One region of the Bacillus sp. EA-CB0995 genome, then DNA from elsewhere that is predicted to be linked to it. Evidence: riboswitches for the same ligand, from Rfam matches in the RefSeq annotation. Region 1 holds a riboswitch; each other region holds the start of a gene.
The links. A riboswitch is a leader RNA that binds a small molecule or an ion and turns the genes downstream of it on or off. The one in region 1 is predicted to bind S-adenosylmethionine.
Positions count from the first base shown of each region.

Region 2: linked by a shared signal. The riboswitch ahead of ACEWFJ_RS11805 (hypothetical protein) and the one ahead of mtnW (2,3-diketo-5-methylthiopentyl-1-phosphate enolase) in region 1 are both predicted to bind S-adenosylmethionine.
Region 3: linked by a shared signal. The riboswitch ahead of metK (methionine adenosyltransferase) and the one ahead of mtnW (2,3-diketo-5-methylthiopentyl-1-phosphate enolase) in region 1 are both predicted to bind S-adenosylmethionine.
Region 4: linked by a shared signal. The riboswitch ahead of ACEWFJ_RS17490 (Na+/H+ antiporter NhaC family protein) and the one ahead of mtnW (2,3-diketo-5-methylthiopentyl-1-phosphate enolase) in region 1 are both predicted to bind S-adenosylmethionine.

Region 1 covers NZ_CP169269.1:1,598,478-1,602,391, forward strand. The annotation lists gene ACEWFJ_RS08450 (2-hydroxy-3-keto-5-methylthiopentenyl-1-phosphate phosphatase) at 1-610, opposite strand, end outside; gene ACEWFJ_RS08455 (RuBisCO large subunit C-terminal-like domain-containing protein) at 607-954, opposite strand; partial or broken gene mtnW (2,3-diketo-5-methylthiopentyl-1-phosphate enolase) at 909-1,856, opposite strand; SAM riboswitch class I at 1,913-2,019, opposite strand; partial or broken gene ACEWFJ_RS08465 (aminotransferase class I/II-fold pyridoxal phosphate-dependent enzyme) at 2,072-3,261, opposite strand; partial or broken gene ACEWFJ_RS08470 (carbon-nitrogen family hydrolase) at 3,276-3,914, shown strand, end outside.
Region 2 covers NZ_CP169269.1:2,269,559-2,273,472, reverse strand. The annotation lists partial or broken gene ACEWFJ_RS11820 (serine hydrolase domain-containing protein) at 1-234, shown strand, start outside; gene ACEWFJ_RS11815 (hypothetical protein) at 274-642, opposite strand; gene ACEWFJ_RS11810 (NAD(P)H-dependent oxidoreductase) at 639-1,214, opposite strand; gene ACEWFJ_RS11805 (hypothetical protein) at 1,507-1,806, opposite strand; SAM riboswitch class I at 1,874-1,972, opposite strand; gene ACEWFJ_RS11800 (hypothetical protein) at 2,118-2,309, shown strand; partial or broken gene ACEWFJ_RS11795 (YwiC-like family protein) at 2,527-3,248, opposite strand; gene ACEWFJ_RS11790 (VOC family protein) at 3,469-3,914, opposite strand, start outside.
Region 3 covers NZ_CP169269.1:896,420-900,333, forward strand. The annotation lists gene pckA (phosphoenolpyruvate carboxykinase (ATP)) at 1-1,525, opposite strand, end outside; SAM riboswitch class I at 1,745-1,869, shown strand; gene metK (methionine adenosyltransferase) at 2,035-3,234, shown strand; gene ACEWFJ_RS04815 (hypothetical protein) at 3,281-3,466, opposite strand; gene ACEWFJ_RS04820 (hypothetical protein) at 3,470-3,652, opposite strand; gene ACEWFJ_RS04825 (MogA/MoaB family molybdenum cofactor biosynthesis protein) at 3,814-3,914, shown strand, end outside.
Region 4 covers NZ_CP169269.1:3,382,496-3,386,409, forward strand. The annotation lists partial or broken gene ACEWFJ_RS17480 (PspA/IM30 family protein) at 1-332, opposite strand, end outside; gene ACEWFJ_RS17485 (lmo0954 family membrane protein) at 378-734, opposite strand; gene ACEWFJ_RS17490 (Na+/H+ antiporter NhaC family protein) at 928-2,244, opposite strand; SAM riboswitch class I at 2,342-2,446, opposite strand; gene ACEWFJ_RS17495 (ribonuclease FAU-1 family protein) at 2,591-3,118, opposite strand; partial or broken gene gltP (glutamate/aspartate:proton symporter GltP) at 3,181-3,914, opposite strand, start outside.

The sequences.
Region 1 (3,914 bases):
ATGTTTCAAACGGTGTATAAGAAATGTGATGTTCTTTACATTTTGTAATAAGAAAGTCACGAGCAAATACCTTGTCAGCAAGCTTTGCTGCTTGTAAATCTGTAATAGAATCACCAATTATGATTTTAAAATCATTTTGTGAACTTAAATTGCGAATAAGTGTTGATTTACAAAGACCACATTCATTTTCGCAATGCTCATCACATGGATATGGCCAGTTTACTTGAACTGTTTTACCCGAAAAATCAGTTGCATTACAGTAAATTTGATTAGAATCTATAAGTTCTTCAAGAAGAGGATAAACGAAAAAGTCCATTCCTCCTGATATAATATGAAGTGAGATGTTCTTTGTTTGGACAAACTGTACGAATTCTTCAAAACCAGAACGAATGACAGCAGTCTTTTTTATGAAAGTTGTAATCTCATTTTGTAAACTTGTAGGTAATAGAGAAAAAAGTTTTCCAACACCTTCTTGAATAGAAAGTTCTTGTGATAAAATTTTTTGTTTAATTGTTTCCGCTTCTGGTGGTGCAAACTTTTCCATAATGGCAACAATATTATCGTTATTTGTAATTGTGCCATCGAAATCGCAAAAAATTTGAATACTCATGCCTTCACCTCTCCAGAAGGATTGCCCCATAAACGCAAGGCGGATTGTAAATTAGGATCATTAACCTCATGAAGAGGCATGTTTGTTAGCGTTGCATCGATGGCAGATCGAAACGCTTTTCCGCCTCCCTGTGCGCCAGAAGGGTGCCCGTGAATACCCCCACCAGCATTAATGACACATTGTCCACCAAAATCACGAATAAGAAGAGGAACAAGTCCTGGATGAATCCCAGCAGATGGAACTGGAAAGCTGCGTTTAAATGGTTCGTTTTCATCTGTAAGCGCTTTTGATAAATAAAGTGCCTCTTCTTTTTTAAAGCGACAGTTCCATAAGGTGATGGAAATAGTGAGAAATCTGCACCTGCATAGCGAAGTAACTTACCAAGTAATAAGGATGAGGAAAATCCGTATAATTCAGATGCTATGTAAGAACCGCTTATTGCTGGATGTGCCATGATTGGGATAGAAATATCATCGTCTTCAGCTAATGCTTGTAAAACATCAAGTCCATAAGCAAATACATTGAAGAGTAATACATCAGCTCCGGCTGCAACTGCTTGTTTTGCTTTTTCTTTTAAATCATAAGTCCGTCCAGATAAATTAACAGCATATAACGTCTTATGACCATATGTTTCGTATACGGACTGCAATACTTCTTTTCCGGCTCGAATACGTTCAGAAAGTGGTGTTAACGGATTATCAAATAAAATTTCATCATCTTTTACAATGTCTACACCACCGCTTGCTTGGTCGCGAAGCTGTGTTTTTAAATAACCGATATTACGGCCAATCATTCCTTTAAAAATACTCATGAGAAGAGGGCGATCGTGAGCATTCAAGGTGTTTCGTATTCCATCGATACCAAATTTAGGACCTGGAAAACATTTTTTTATATCATCAGAAAATGTCAAATCAATTAATTTAATTTCTCCATCCAGTGATAGCTTTCCGAAAACAGTTGTAAAAATCGCTGGTAAGTCGGTACTAAAGTTAGCAGATGGATAATGAATTTTAATAAGACCGCGTTTTACTTTTTTATCAAGGTATATATTTATTTTTTCATTATCTTCTAATTCTTCTACGCTAATGACTGAGCCTTTATGTTGTTTTAATTGTTCTTGTAGTAATTGGGGTAAGTGTGTCCATGAACCAACTGTTAAGCCGAGGGCGATTTGCTCTGCCTTTTGAATTAAATTTTGAGAATCATCATGAATTAAATATGTCGCTGTTATTCCGCTCATTTTCATAACCTCCTAGTTGAATAAAAAAACCTCTCAGCTAAGGAGAGGTTTTTACAACCAGCTCCTTATCTGTCAGCTTAATGCTGCGAGAATTAGCACCGTGCCTATATAAAATAGGTCGGTTGCCGGGTTTCATCGGGCTCGTCCCTCCACCTGCTCTTGATAAGAAGTATTCGGAAATGTTTTAATTTTTTTGATAACTGAATTCTGACAGAGAATTTTTATGTTGTCAATGATTTTTTGAAAATTTTTAATTGATCAATTCTATGGACCGCTTCGCGAAGTCGTTCTTCTGTATGTAATAAACCAACGCGAATGTAACCTTCCCCATGTGTACCAAAGCCGACACCTGGTGCAACGGCAACATGAGCTTGCTCTAATAATACATCAGCAAATTGTTCTGAAGTATACCCATCTGGAACAGGCAGCCATGCAAAAAAGATCCTTTTGGTGCAACCACATTCCAACCGATAGAATGACAGGTAGTAATCAAAGCATTTCTTCGAGATTCATAGCGTTCAACTAGTTCATCTACGCAAGTTTGCGGACTTAATAACGCTTGGCGAGCAGCTTCTTGCACGGCACCAAAAATACTGACATACATATGATCCTGTAATAAGTTGATTGCTTCAATGACACTTTCATTCCCAACAGCAAACGCAATGCGCCACCCTGCCATATTATATGTTTTTGATAATGTATAAATTTCAATGCCAACATCTTTTGCTCCATCAACTTGTAAGAAACTAATTGGCTTTTTAGCATCAAAGCCAATGGCACCATACGCGAAATCATGACAAACTAAAATGTCATGTTTGTTTGCAAACGATATAGTTTTCTCGAAGAATTTTGTTGTTGCAATGGCTCCTGTTGGATTGTTCGGATAGTTTAAAAACATTAATTTTGCTTGTTCAGCAGTTTGGGAATCAATCTTTGTATAATCAGGTAAAAAATGATTTTCTGCTAATAATGGCATTGTTGCAAGTTTTGCTTTCGCTAAGGCAACACCTGATAAATAATCTGGATAGCCAGGATCAGGAACGAGAATTGTATCGCCTGGATTTGTAAAACAAAGCGGTAATTCAACTAATCCAGCTTTTCCACCAAATAAAACAGCTACTTCGGTTTTGGGATTTAACTGTACATCGTATTCACGCTCATAAAACGTAGCGACAGCTTCTTTTAAGCTTTCATGCCCGCGAAATGGCGGATATTTATGATGAATTGGTTGTTCTGCTGCACGCTGTAGCGCTGCTACGATATGCGCTGGCGTTGGCTGATCTGGATTTCCTTGTCCTAAGTTAATAATATCATGACCAGCTTGCACGGCTTTGTTGACTTTTGTGACGAGCGAAGCAAAAAATTGTGTTGGTAATGATGTTAATGACTCAGAAGATTGAAAACGTTTCATACTTTCCACCTCTTTTGAAAGTTGTTACAATTCTAGTGACAAATAATATAATCTTTCCAACTTTTTGTAAAGAAAAAATAAAAGGGAGTAGGGAGAAATCAATGAAAATTGCTTGTATTCAAATGGATATTACTTTTGGGAATGTAGAAAAAAATATAGAACATGCCGAAAAAAATAAACGAAGCGATGAAGGAAAAGCCAGACGTTATTGTATTACCAGAGTTATGGACAACAGGGTATGATTTGGAACGTCTTCCTGAAATTGCTGACCCAGATGGGAAATACACGAAACAATTATTATCAAAGTGGGGTAAGCAAAATTGTGTGAATATTGTTGGAGGATCGATTGCTAAGCAGACAGAGAAAGGTGTTACAAATACAATGTATATTAGTAATCGAAGCGGGAAAATTGTGGCTGAATATAGTAAAGTGCACTTGTTTCAACTGATGGATGAGCATAAATATTTAATTGCTGGAAATAAAACGGGTCACTTTATATTAGATGATACGTCGTGTGCAGGAACAATTTGTTATGATATTCGTTTTCCAGAGTGGGTACGCGTTCATGCTGCACAGGGGGCAACAGTATTATTCGTTGTAGCCGAGTGGCCACTTGTTCGCTTAGCGCATTGGCGGTTATTACTTCAAGCAAG
Region 2 (3,914 bases), 670 kb from region 1:
GTTGGAGATGGTGAAGCATATTCTTATCATAATCAATGGTGGATTCCCCATAATGAACATGATGCCTTCGAAGTACTTGGGAGTTATGGACAATGCTTATATATTGATCCAACTGCAAATATGGTTATCGTTCATTTTTCATCAAATGCTAATCATAACGGAGAAATACAATCCGCATATAGTGATATGTATTTACAAATTGCAAAACACTTACAAAAAAGAACCTCCAATTAGGCTTTAACTTTCGAAGTTTTTGTTACAAAAAGAGCTGTCTTATGGCAGCTCTTTCTCTATGATCGTAATTACATTTTCCCATTGTTCTTCTGAGAAACACAAAGGTTCTAACTGAAATACCATCGAACACAAGTCTTCTATATAATAGACGTTTGCCTGTAAAAATTCCCATCGAAGCAACTTAGGTATATACAAATCTGCAACTTGTTGGTTTTGTTCTACTAAAATGTCTACTTCTCTCTCACAAATACCTCTTATAAGATACTCTTCCCGCACTTCTTGTTTAACTTTAGAAAATTGCTTGCTATTCTCTTTTATCCTAAATAAACAAGAAAGATAAGAATAAAACAAATCATCTTCTCTTTTACATACACTCATAATTTTATAAATCTGTTCCTTATTTTTCATAATTTTGCCGCCTTCTCATATATCTTTTGCAGCCATTTCTCTCTTTTTTCTTGTTTACTATTTTTCACAGATTGAAATACAGAACGCTTTATGTTACGTATCCCACAAAAGTATAATATTCCTTTCTTCATTACAATCCATTCAGCTGATCGGTATAAAAGTGCAGCGTACCATAAAGGAGAATCTAGTGTATAAATCACCCATGCTTGTTTTCCTGTAAGTAATCCTTTAGGCATTATCCCTTCATATTTGTAAGCAAAACCTGAAACAAATACTCGGTCAATAAATCCCTTTAATATCGCCGGCATACTCCACCACCAAACTGGGTAAATAAAAATGAAGTAATCTGCCTCTGCAACTAATTCCCTATATTCCCCTGTTTCTTCCTCATGCACTAAATCTCTTCTCTTTTTTGTCTCGTTAAAGGTTAGAACAGGATTAAATTGTTCCTTATACAAATCAAGAACGGCTACAGAGTGACTTGTTTTTTGTAATCCTTGTTCCACATGTTTCAAAATAGCAGCGTTGAAACTTGACGGGTTTGGATGCGCGTATACAATCAATATGTTCATTGTAAACAACACCTTTCCTTAAATTTCCTTTTGACTTTTATTGGATTCACATGCTATTCTAATATATGTCAAAGGGCAAGCCCCTTTTACAAAAGCAATGACACCTATTCGGCGATGGTGTCTTTTTTATTTGTTAGCCGAGAACGCCCATCTTTCGGGGCACATTTAATTTTTGAACACTACACACTCAGCACCATTTCCTTGTAAAAAGACTGCATAGTACAGTCTTTTTATCTACATACCTCAAAAGTGAGTGAATTTTCAAATAAATTATAACATAAAAAAAGAGAGATCAACTCCCTCTTCTCTCTTTTACTATGTAGTAAATCCCCTTATCATCTATATATTTGTGTGGCTCTGCTAAAGTAATTTTCCCATCCAGTTTTAATTCATCAAGTAACCGTAATAAATAAAATTGCTGAAGCATCTTTTTCGCAAATTTCCCTTTATGTTCAGAAGCAATATACTCTTGAATATCCAATAACGTAATCGGCTCTTCTTGTTCTTCCATATATTCGTAAATTGCACTTCGCAATGTAATATATTTCTCGATTGTCACAGCTATGTCCACTCCTTTCTTCTCGTTGTCCATCTTTCATTATCGGTTTTTTTGCAATAAAAAACCTCTTCGATAAGAAGAAGCGGAACATATCTCTTCCTTCTTATCTTTCAGAACAAAAATGTTCTGCTGGAATTAGCACCTGCATTGCGGTTGCTGGGTTTCATCGGGCCAGTCCCTCCACCTCTCTGGATAAGAAAATATTCACTTTAACCCTCACTATAACGAATATAACCAAAAAAGTCAATTCTTATAAGAATTATCAGGATTCATTTTTTGAAAACTATTATATTTTGTTTCGTTTTGCTCATACTACAAATGTATAGACCAAAGGAGGTGCAATCATGCAAAAAAATGCACGTGGTCATGTTCAAGATTCTTGCCAAGCTTTACATGAAGCAAAAAACTGTTTACAAAGCGCCTTGCAAACAGTCGAGAAATCAGATAATCGTCAACGTATTGAACAATCTTTACAAGCTGTCCAACATGCGCTGCAACAGTGCGATAGTACGGCAAATATTTTATCTCAAGAATAAAGTGAAATTTCCATCAGTGGGGGTTTTTTCATCCTCCACTGATGGTTAGTTGAACCAATCGGGCTTTTACGGGCAGTTATCCCCCACCTACTTTCTTCAATCTTCTCAAAATCTTGAGGTGGGGGACTTACTGCCCGTTAATGCGAGATAAACAATTCCTAACAATAAAAAGTAAGCACGTATGAATCATGCTTACTTTTTATTCATTAATTTAATATCAACCCTTAAATTGAAATAATACTGTAGTAGCAATGAAAAAATAAACTGAATTGACGATTTCCCACACACCAACTTTTAAAACAGTTACTTTTTTACCATATAACACAATAGCGCGAATGCAACTTGGAATAAACGCAATGACAAACCAAGGAGACACAATGAACGTACCAACTACAAGTGATAAATGGTATCCCCATGAAATCCAACGATATGTTGGATTTTTCTTTTCTCGAATCATCGTTTTCACATAGAACGTGCTTCCCAGAAAGTATAAAAATGAAACAAGTGCGATTAGCCATGCTGTTTCATCAATTGTTTTCATTGTGAAATAATAACTGATCATTCCGCCAATACAAAAAACGATAATAGCACTAACATCATTCAGTAGTGCTCGCTCATTCTTTTGACACGCAAAAAAAATGTTTACAAAAAATAATGGAAGCATATATATTGCAAAAAAAGAATACGCCATTCGTATGTAAGTGGAACTATACCAAACAAAATAGCAAGACTAAAATAAATGAGCGTCCAGTGTAAATAGCGTTTTTGTCGCTTTTGTTTCATATACATCAAAAAGGGATATGTTGCTAGATAGACAAATAGCCATGCTAAAAAAAGTGGTATGTGCTGCCATGTCGCTTTGCCAATTAAAGCACTAAGCAAAAATGGGATAAGAAGCATCGCCCATGCACCATGTTGTTTTGGAATCACTGGCTTTATCATATAGACACCTCAACTTCGAAAATCATTCTCAATGTTTATTATATATAATCAATCCTGCTGTTTCTGAGGAAACTTTGTCTATAATTAAACATTTTGTGGGTTAAACATGCTAAAGAAAGGATCAACCCTATTGAACTCGCCAATTGATTCATAGAAAAGTAATTTTATAACACCGTAGCTCCATATTTTTAAATTCTACACCATTAGAATTTTGTTTTTAAACGTTTCGATTAGCAACTTCTTTTTCCCACTCACTTAAGTATGGTACATATCCAAGGTCATTTGGTTCATCTGATAATAAAGAAATAAACTCCAGCTTATTTCCATCATAATCGAGAAAGTAAACACTCGCTGCCGGCATCCAGCTTTGGACAATGGGTTCTTGATTCCCTTTTCCTTGGCTTCCAATCACTTCTATCCCTCTCTCTTCCAGCCATATTTTGGACTGTTTTAAGAAATTCAATTCTACCTCGAAAGCGAAATGATTGAGCTGAATATAAGCATCTGTTGGCACTTCCCATAATCCCAGCATTTGTCGTCTATCTTCTCCTATCCAAAAAAAGGCCACTTTCCTTTCAGGTGATTTTCTCGCTAGCTTTAATCCAAGTTTATTTTGGTAAAAATCAACTGCTCTCTCTAAATCCCTTACATGTAAATGTGTTT
Region 3 (3,914 bases), 700 kb from region 1:
TTTCTTTGAACTTATTCGCAAGCTCAGTTGCTTTTGCTTTGTAAGCTTCTTTATCAGTCCATGTTTGTTCTGGCATTAATACTTCATCAGGTACACCAGGAACATGAAGTGGTACTTCAAGACCAAAGATATCATGTTTCGCTGTTTCAGCGCTATCTAACTCGCCGTTTAATGCAGCTTGCACCATTGCGCGTGTATGACCTAAGTTCATACGTTTTCCAACGCCGTATTCGCCGCCAGTCCAGCCAGTGTTCACTAAGAATACTTTAGCATCGTGCTTCTCGACTTTTTCTCCAAGCATTTCTGCATAGCGAGATGCATCAAGCGGTAAGAATGGAGAACCGAAGCATGTTGAGAATGTTGCTTGCGGTGAAGTAATACCGCGCTCAGTTCCTGCCAGTTTACTCGTGTAACCACTTAAGAAATGGTACATAGCTTGCTCTTTCGTTAATTTGCTGATTGGAGGCAATACGCCAAATGCATCAGCAGTTAAGAAAATGATTGTATTTGGATGACCTGCAACGCTAGGTAATACGATGTTATCAATTGCATCAATTGGATAAGCTGCACGTGTATTTTCTGTTAATGCAGTGTCATCATAATTTGCAATGCGTGTATGATCATCAAGCACAACGTTTTCTAAAACAGAGCCGAATTTAATCGCATCAAAGATTTGTGGCTCTTTCTCGCGAGATAAGTTCACACATTTTGCATAGCAACCGCCTTCAATATTGAATACACCGTTATCAGACCAACCATGCTCGTCATCACCAATTAATTTGCGGTTTGGATCAGCAGATAATGTTGTTTTACCTGTTCCAGATAAACCGAAGAATAAAGCGACATCGCCTTCTTCACCTACGTTTGCAGAGCAGTGCATAGAAAAAATATCTTGTTCTGGAAGTAAGTAGTTCATGATAGAGAAGATTGATTTTTTCATTTCACCAGCGTACTCTGTACCGCCGATTAACACGATACGCTTTTCAAATGAAACGATAATAAATGTTTCTGAGTTCGTGCCGTCAACTTCTGGATCTGCTTTAAAGTTTGGTGCAGATACAATTGTGAACTGTGAATCATGATTTTTTAATTCTTCCTCAGTTGGGCGAATGAATAATTGATGTGCGAATAAGTTATGCCATGCATATTCATTAATAACTTGAAGAGGAAGACGGTAGTTGCGGTCTGCTCCTGCAAATCCTTTAAATACGAATAGTTCTTCTTTTTCTTTTAAGTATTCTAATACTTTTGTATATAATTTATTAAAATGCTCTTCAGAAATCGGTTGGTTTACCGAACCCCAAGCGATTTTGTCCGTAACAGATGCTTCGTCTACAATAAATTTATCTTTCGGAGAACGTCCTGTATATTTTCCTGTTGAAACAGAAACAGCGCCAGTAGAAGTTAATCGTCCTTCATTTCTCATTAATACTTTTTCCGTTAATTGTGGAACGCTCAATTGAACCTGTGCATTGCTTCCGTTTAATAACTCATGTAATCCAATTTGGACATTCACAGTACTCATATTTTATATACCATCCTTTGTTTAATTTATAAATATTCTCGTAATCCCCATTAAGAGTATAACACAATCATATAAATAATGTATACTATTTATTTATTTTTGTTTGTGTTATTATATTATTTTTTTCCATAAATTTCTGTCGTTAAAAACTTATAGGAATATGTGTATATGGATTGACAAATGAAAAGCATTTCTTTAGTATAGTTGAGGACGGATACTCTCTTATCCCGAGCTGGCGGAGGGACAGGCCCGATGAAGCCCGGCAACCTCACTTGTATGTACGACAAGTTCAAGTGAATAGGTGCTTAAACCTGTGCGAGATGTAATGTCTCGAGCGATAAGAGCGAAGGGCAAAAAGCAGTATGCAAGTAGCGAATACAACCTTTCCTCTATATATAGGAAAGGTTTTTATTTTGCGCTTGTGGGAGAATACATGAATGTCGCAGTTTGTGGCAAATTAAGGATGAGTTCCGTACAATATATACATTTACTGTCGGGAGGTTTACCACATGACAAAAAAACGTCATCTGTTCACATCTGAGTCTGTAACTGAAGGACATCCAGATAAAATTAGTGACCAAATTTCTGATTCAATTTTAGATGCAATCTTAGCAAAAGATGCAAACGCACGTGTAGCTTGTGAAACAACAGTAACAACTGGTTTAGTATTGGTAGCAGGAGAAATTACGACTTCTACTTATGTAGATATTCCAAAAATCGTTCGTGAAACAATTAAAGGAATTGGTTATACTCGTGCAAAATACGGTTTCGATTCAGAAACTTGTGCAGTTTTAACATCTATCGATGAGCAGTCTGCTGACATCGCAATGGGTGTTGACAAAGCGTTAGAAGCACGCGAAGGTCAAATGACTGACGAAGAGATCGAAGCAATCGGTGCAGGCGACCAAGGTTTAATGTTTGGTTTCGCATGTAATGAAACAAAAGAATTAATGCCGCTTCCAATCTCTCTTGCTCATAAATTAGCTCGTCGTTTAACAGAAGTTCGTAAAGATGATACATTACCATACTTACGTCCAGACGGTAAAACACAAGTAACAGTTGAGTACGATGAAAACGGTAAGCCAGTTCGCGTTGATACAATTGTAATTTCTACGCAACATCACCCAGAGATTACTTGGGAACAAATCGATCGCAACTTAAAAGAATTTGTAATTAAACCAGTTGTACCAGCTGAGTTAATCGATGAAGAAACAAAATTCTTCATTAACCCAACTGGCCGCTTCGTTATCGGTGGACCACAAGGGGATGCTGGCTTAACAGGTCGTAAAATTATCGTAGATACTTACGGTGGATACGCTCGTCACGGCGGCGGTGCATTCTCTGGTAAGGATGCAACAAAAGTTGACCGCTCTGCAGCATACGCAGCTCGTTACGTTGCGAAAAACATCGTAGCAGCAGGTCTTGCTGACAAAGCAGAAGTACAACTTGCATACGCAATCGGCGTAGCGAAACCAGTATCTATCTCTGTTGATACATTCGGCACTGGAAAAGTATCTGAAGAAGTATTAGTAGAACTAATCCGCAGCAACTTCGATCTTCGCCCAGCTGGTATCATCAAAATGCTAGACTTACGTCGCCCAATTTACAAACAAACAGCAGCATACGGCCACTTCGGACGTACTGATGTAGATCTTTCTTGGGAGCGTACAGACAAAGCTGAAGCTTTAAAAGAGCAAGCTGGTCTATAATATAGGAAGAAAAAAGCTTTGCACACACGTGCAAGGCTTTTTTTATTTAATTACTTTCCTGTTTTTCTAACTTCCCAACGCAGGAAGTACAATACACTTCTCCGCCTAGTTCAATATACTTTTGAATATTTGTTATGCCGCTTGGCGGATATTGCATGTAAATCCAAGAACGTTCGTGTACCGCAATTTCCTTTCCGCATGATGTACACATAGCTGATTTTTTACCGAACATCAATTATTGCCCCCTCTGTGAACGGGATTTTCCGAAGCAGTATGCACTGCAAAGTAAAAAGATTGTTGCACATCCAAAACCGCCAATGACTGCGTAAGGTACAGCGTCTTTTAGTGCCATGCCGGCGCTAATGGAAGCGACGAAAAGTAAGATAAATAGTGTCGTTAATTTTCGCATTGTATCCATATGAAATTCCTCCCTTTTGAAAATCCCTATATTTCTATTATAAGGAAGAATTCGGAAGTGAGATATTTTTTCTATAAAAATGTGTGACATGCCGCACATTTTTTTGTTGCTGCATCATATATGATAAAATTTAGATAGTTCAGAAGAAGGAGCGAATGACAATGAGCGTCACAGAACATAAAAAACAAGCACCGGCACAGGTTCGTTGTAAAATCATAACGATTTCGGATACACGTACAGAAGAAACAGATAAAAGCGGACA
Region 4 (3,914 bases), 1.8 Mb from region 1:
ATTTCTTCTAAGCGAGCTACTCGCCCTTCGTAATATGCGACTTCTTCTAATGCACGTTCTTGCAGTTGCATTTCTCCTGCTTCTTGCGCAATTACAGCTTGCTTGGATCTCTTATTTACGAAATAACGCGCCTGCTCAAGCTCACGAGCAAAATTAGATTTTAATGTTTTATGACGCTCAATTAACTTTTCAATTTTTATTACCTCACGTTCGCTATCACGTAAATATTGATTTAACATCGCAATTGGGTTTTTTCTTTCTTTCTCGTCTAACACATTATGAAGATCTGCAAGTATTGCCTCGCGTACACGTCCGAATAATGATTGTTTCATTTTAAATCTTCCTCTCTTCTACTTTATTATTTTAGTTGTTTAATATTAGTTATTTTTCATTAATTTGTTCCATTCATCTTCAAAATTGCTATATGGTTTAGAACCTTCTGAAGCAGACTCTACTACAACTTTTTCTTTTTTCCATTCGCGGTATCCATAATATAGAACGACTACTGCTACGATACCGATTAATGCTGGTGAATTGGAAAGGCCGATTGACAAGCCAACTAAACCGACAATACCCCAAGCTAACTTTCCAAAAAATGATCGTGCTCGCACAAATGATTTGTAGCTCCAATACACAATCCCTGCTCCAATTGCAAATCCTATAATACCAGCAAGACTTCCAAGAGCAATTAAAGCTAAAATACCGGCTGCGATAAACGCTAGAAACTGTTTCATCTTGTGCTTGCCTCCCTTCGATTTGATACTCTTATCTTAACTATTTTTTCATTTTTCTATAACGAGCTTAAGAACCGTTTTCTTCTCAGACTTAAGTCCTATTCATCATCAGACCTATATTTAAAGTGAGATGAAATTAGTCTTTATATTCAAAACAAAAGAGGATGCCTTATACAAGACATCCTCTTTTTCATTATGCTGTTTTTTCATATTCCTTTTTCTTAGCTATAGGTGAAAGACGCGGAAAATTAATTACAATTGAAACAATACCGCAAACAGCAACTAGCATTGGATAAAATGAATACGGTAATAACTCAACTGGTGAAAGTGAAGCAAACCCTGCCGCTGTTAACATTTGAGCGCCGTATGGGATTAATCCTTGCACACTACATGAAAATAAATCTAATAAGCTTGCAGATTTTTTCGGATCAATATTATATTGATCTGCAATATTCTTTGCCAGTGGACCCGTGAAAATAATAGAAATCGTATTGTTTGCTGTGCACATATTTGTCATACTTACAAGACCAGCAATTCCAAATTCTGCACCTTTTTTCGAACGAATATTACGCGTTAGTATATTCATTAAATACTGAATACCGCCGTTATATTGGATAATTTCAACCATTCCACCGATTAAAATCGCTAATAATACCATCTCCATCATACCATTAATTCCTACTGTAATACTTTTAAAGAAACTTGCTAATGTGTAGCTTCCATCTAACATGCCAATGATACCAGCTAACACTGTTCCTCCAGTTAATACAACGAGTACGTTACATCCGAGCAGCGCTGTAATTAACACCCCTGCATACGGTAAAATTTTCACCCAGTTAAACGCATGTGCTGTCATATTTGTATGAGTTCCTAACGTAAGAACGATTAAAAGTATACTCGTAATAATGGCAGCTGGTAATACAATCAAGAAGTTTGTTTTAAATTTATCTTTCATTTCCGTTCCTTGTGTACGCACCGCAGCAATTGTCGTATCTGAAATAAAGGATAAATTGTCACCAAACATCGCTCCGCCAACAACTGTCGCCATAGCTAGTGCCATAGAAATATCCGTGTGCCCACTAATTCCTACTGCAATTGGCCCCAATGCTGCAATTGTCCCCATTGACGTTCCCATAGCTAATGAAATAAACGCACCAATAATAAACAGTCCAGCAACTAACAAGCTTTGCGGAAAAATAGTAAGAGCTAAGTTTACTGTTGCTTCAACAGCGCCCATACCTTTTGCCGTTTCAGAAAATGCACCTGCTAATACAAAGATTAATACCATAATCATGATATCTGGATTGCCAGCCCCTTTAGCAAAACGTTCAACCTTTGTCGTAAAGTTTTCTTTTCTGTTCATTACTAACGCGATAGCAACTGCAATTAAAATAGCAACTACGATTGGTAACTTATAAAAATCTCCTGTAATCACACCAGAACCAATAAATAGTGCTAAAAATATACCAAGCGGCAATAATGCCCATCCATTTCCTTTTGTTTGTTCCAAAGTAATATCCTCTCCTATTTCTAAACCTTTCCTTCACAAGAGCGAAAAAGACCTCTTCTGAAGAGAAGAGGTCTTATATATCATATAAGAAACACTCTTCTCATCTATCAAGCATATCGCTTGCTGGATTTGGCACAGCACTCTACATGAGTCCGCTGCCGAGGCATCGTAGGGCCAGTCCCTCCGCCTCTCTTGATAAGAAGGTTTCATATTATATTTTGTGTAAATCAATCCTTTATTACTTTACTCGCTGCAAAAGAAAATGTCAAACATTATTTCTATCAAAATAGTTGGTATTTTTTTGATATTTATACAAAGTTACGAATGAATCAAACATTCCATGCAATTAAATAATATCTTTTATTTTCAAAATTTCTGTTTCTAAAATTGAAAACCAAAAAAAATGTTCTTCTTCAATTTTTTCCATAAGCCACTTTGCCGTATCCCAGGCTAACTTATACTCTTCTTTTGAAATATTTCCGTTTGCATATGCTTCTTCTAGCTCATCTTCATCTAGTAAATACATATCACCATTCGGTAACAGCACAACATCTAAATATAAATCATCGAAATAAGGTATTCCTCTTGTATCAATTTTATACTCTTTTGACACATCAATATAATATTGTACAAACTCTTTTTTCTCATTTAACATAGCTGTAATCGCAAAATTTTTTCCATTTATAAAATACTGTACCCAAGTATAATCGTTATTTGCAATACAAACCTTTCTATTACGATATTGCTTGTAGCTAAGCTCTTTCACTTGTTTCATATGTAGTATACCTAACATACCATCTTGTACCTCTTTTACTGAATATGCTTTATCAACTAGTCGTTTCCACGATGATCCATCTCCATATTTCCGTTTCATTTACAGTCACTTCTTTCATATAGAAAAAACCCTCACGTATAACGTGAGGGTTTTGTTGGAATTTAAGCTGCTTGCTTCTCTGAAATCTCTTTCAAATAAGCTTGTCCTTTTTCTGCGTCGTACTGCCCTTCCCATTTAGACATTACAACGGCAGCTAATGAGTTACCTACTACGTTTACTGCTGTACGTGCCATATCTAAAATACGGTCAATACCAGCGATAAATGCTAAACCTTCAGCCGGAATACCTACTGTATGAAGCGTTGCTAATAATACAACGAATGATACGCCTGGTACACCAGCAATTCCTTTTGAAGTAACCATTAATACAAGAAGCAATGTAATTTGCTCTGTAATTGATAAGTGAATACCATACATTTGCGCTAAGAAAAGAGCGGCAATTGCTTGATATAATGTTGAACCATCTAAGTTAAATGAATAACCTGTCGGAATAACGAAAGATGTAATGGCTTTCGGGCAACCAAAACGCTCCATCTTTTCCATAATCTTTGGTAGAACCGTCTCTGAGCTCGCGGTAGAATACGCTAAAATAAGCTCGTCCTTTAAAATCTTAAAGAACTGAAAAATATTAATTCCAAATATTTTTGCTGTAAGACCTAATACAACAACAACAAAGAAAATCATTGCTCCATAAACAACAATAACTAACTTACCTAGCGGAATTAATGACGCTACACCAAACTTAGAAACCGTTACGCCAATTAACGCAAATACACCAAACGGCGCAAATTTCATTACTTGATTTGTCACCCAAAACATTGCATCTGCTACACCTT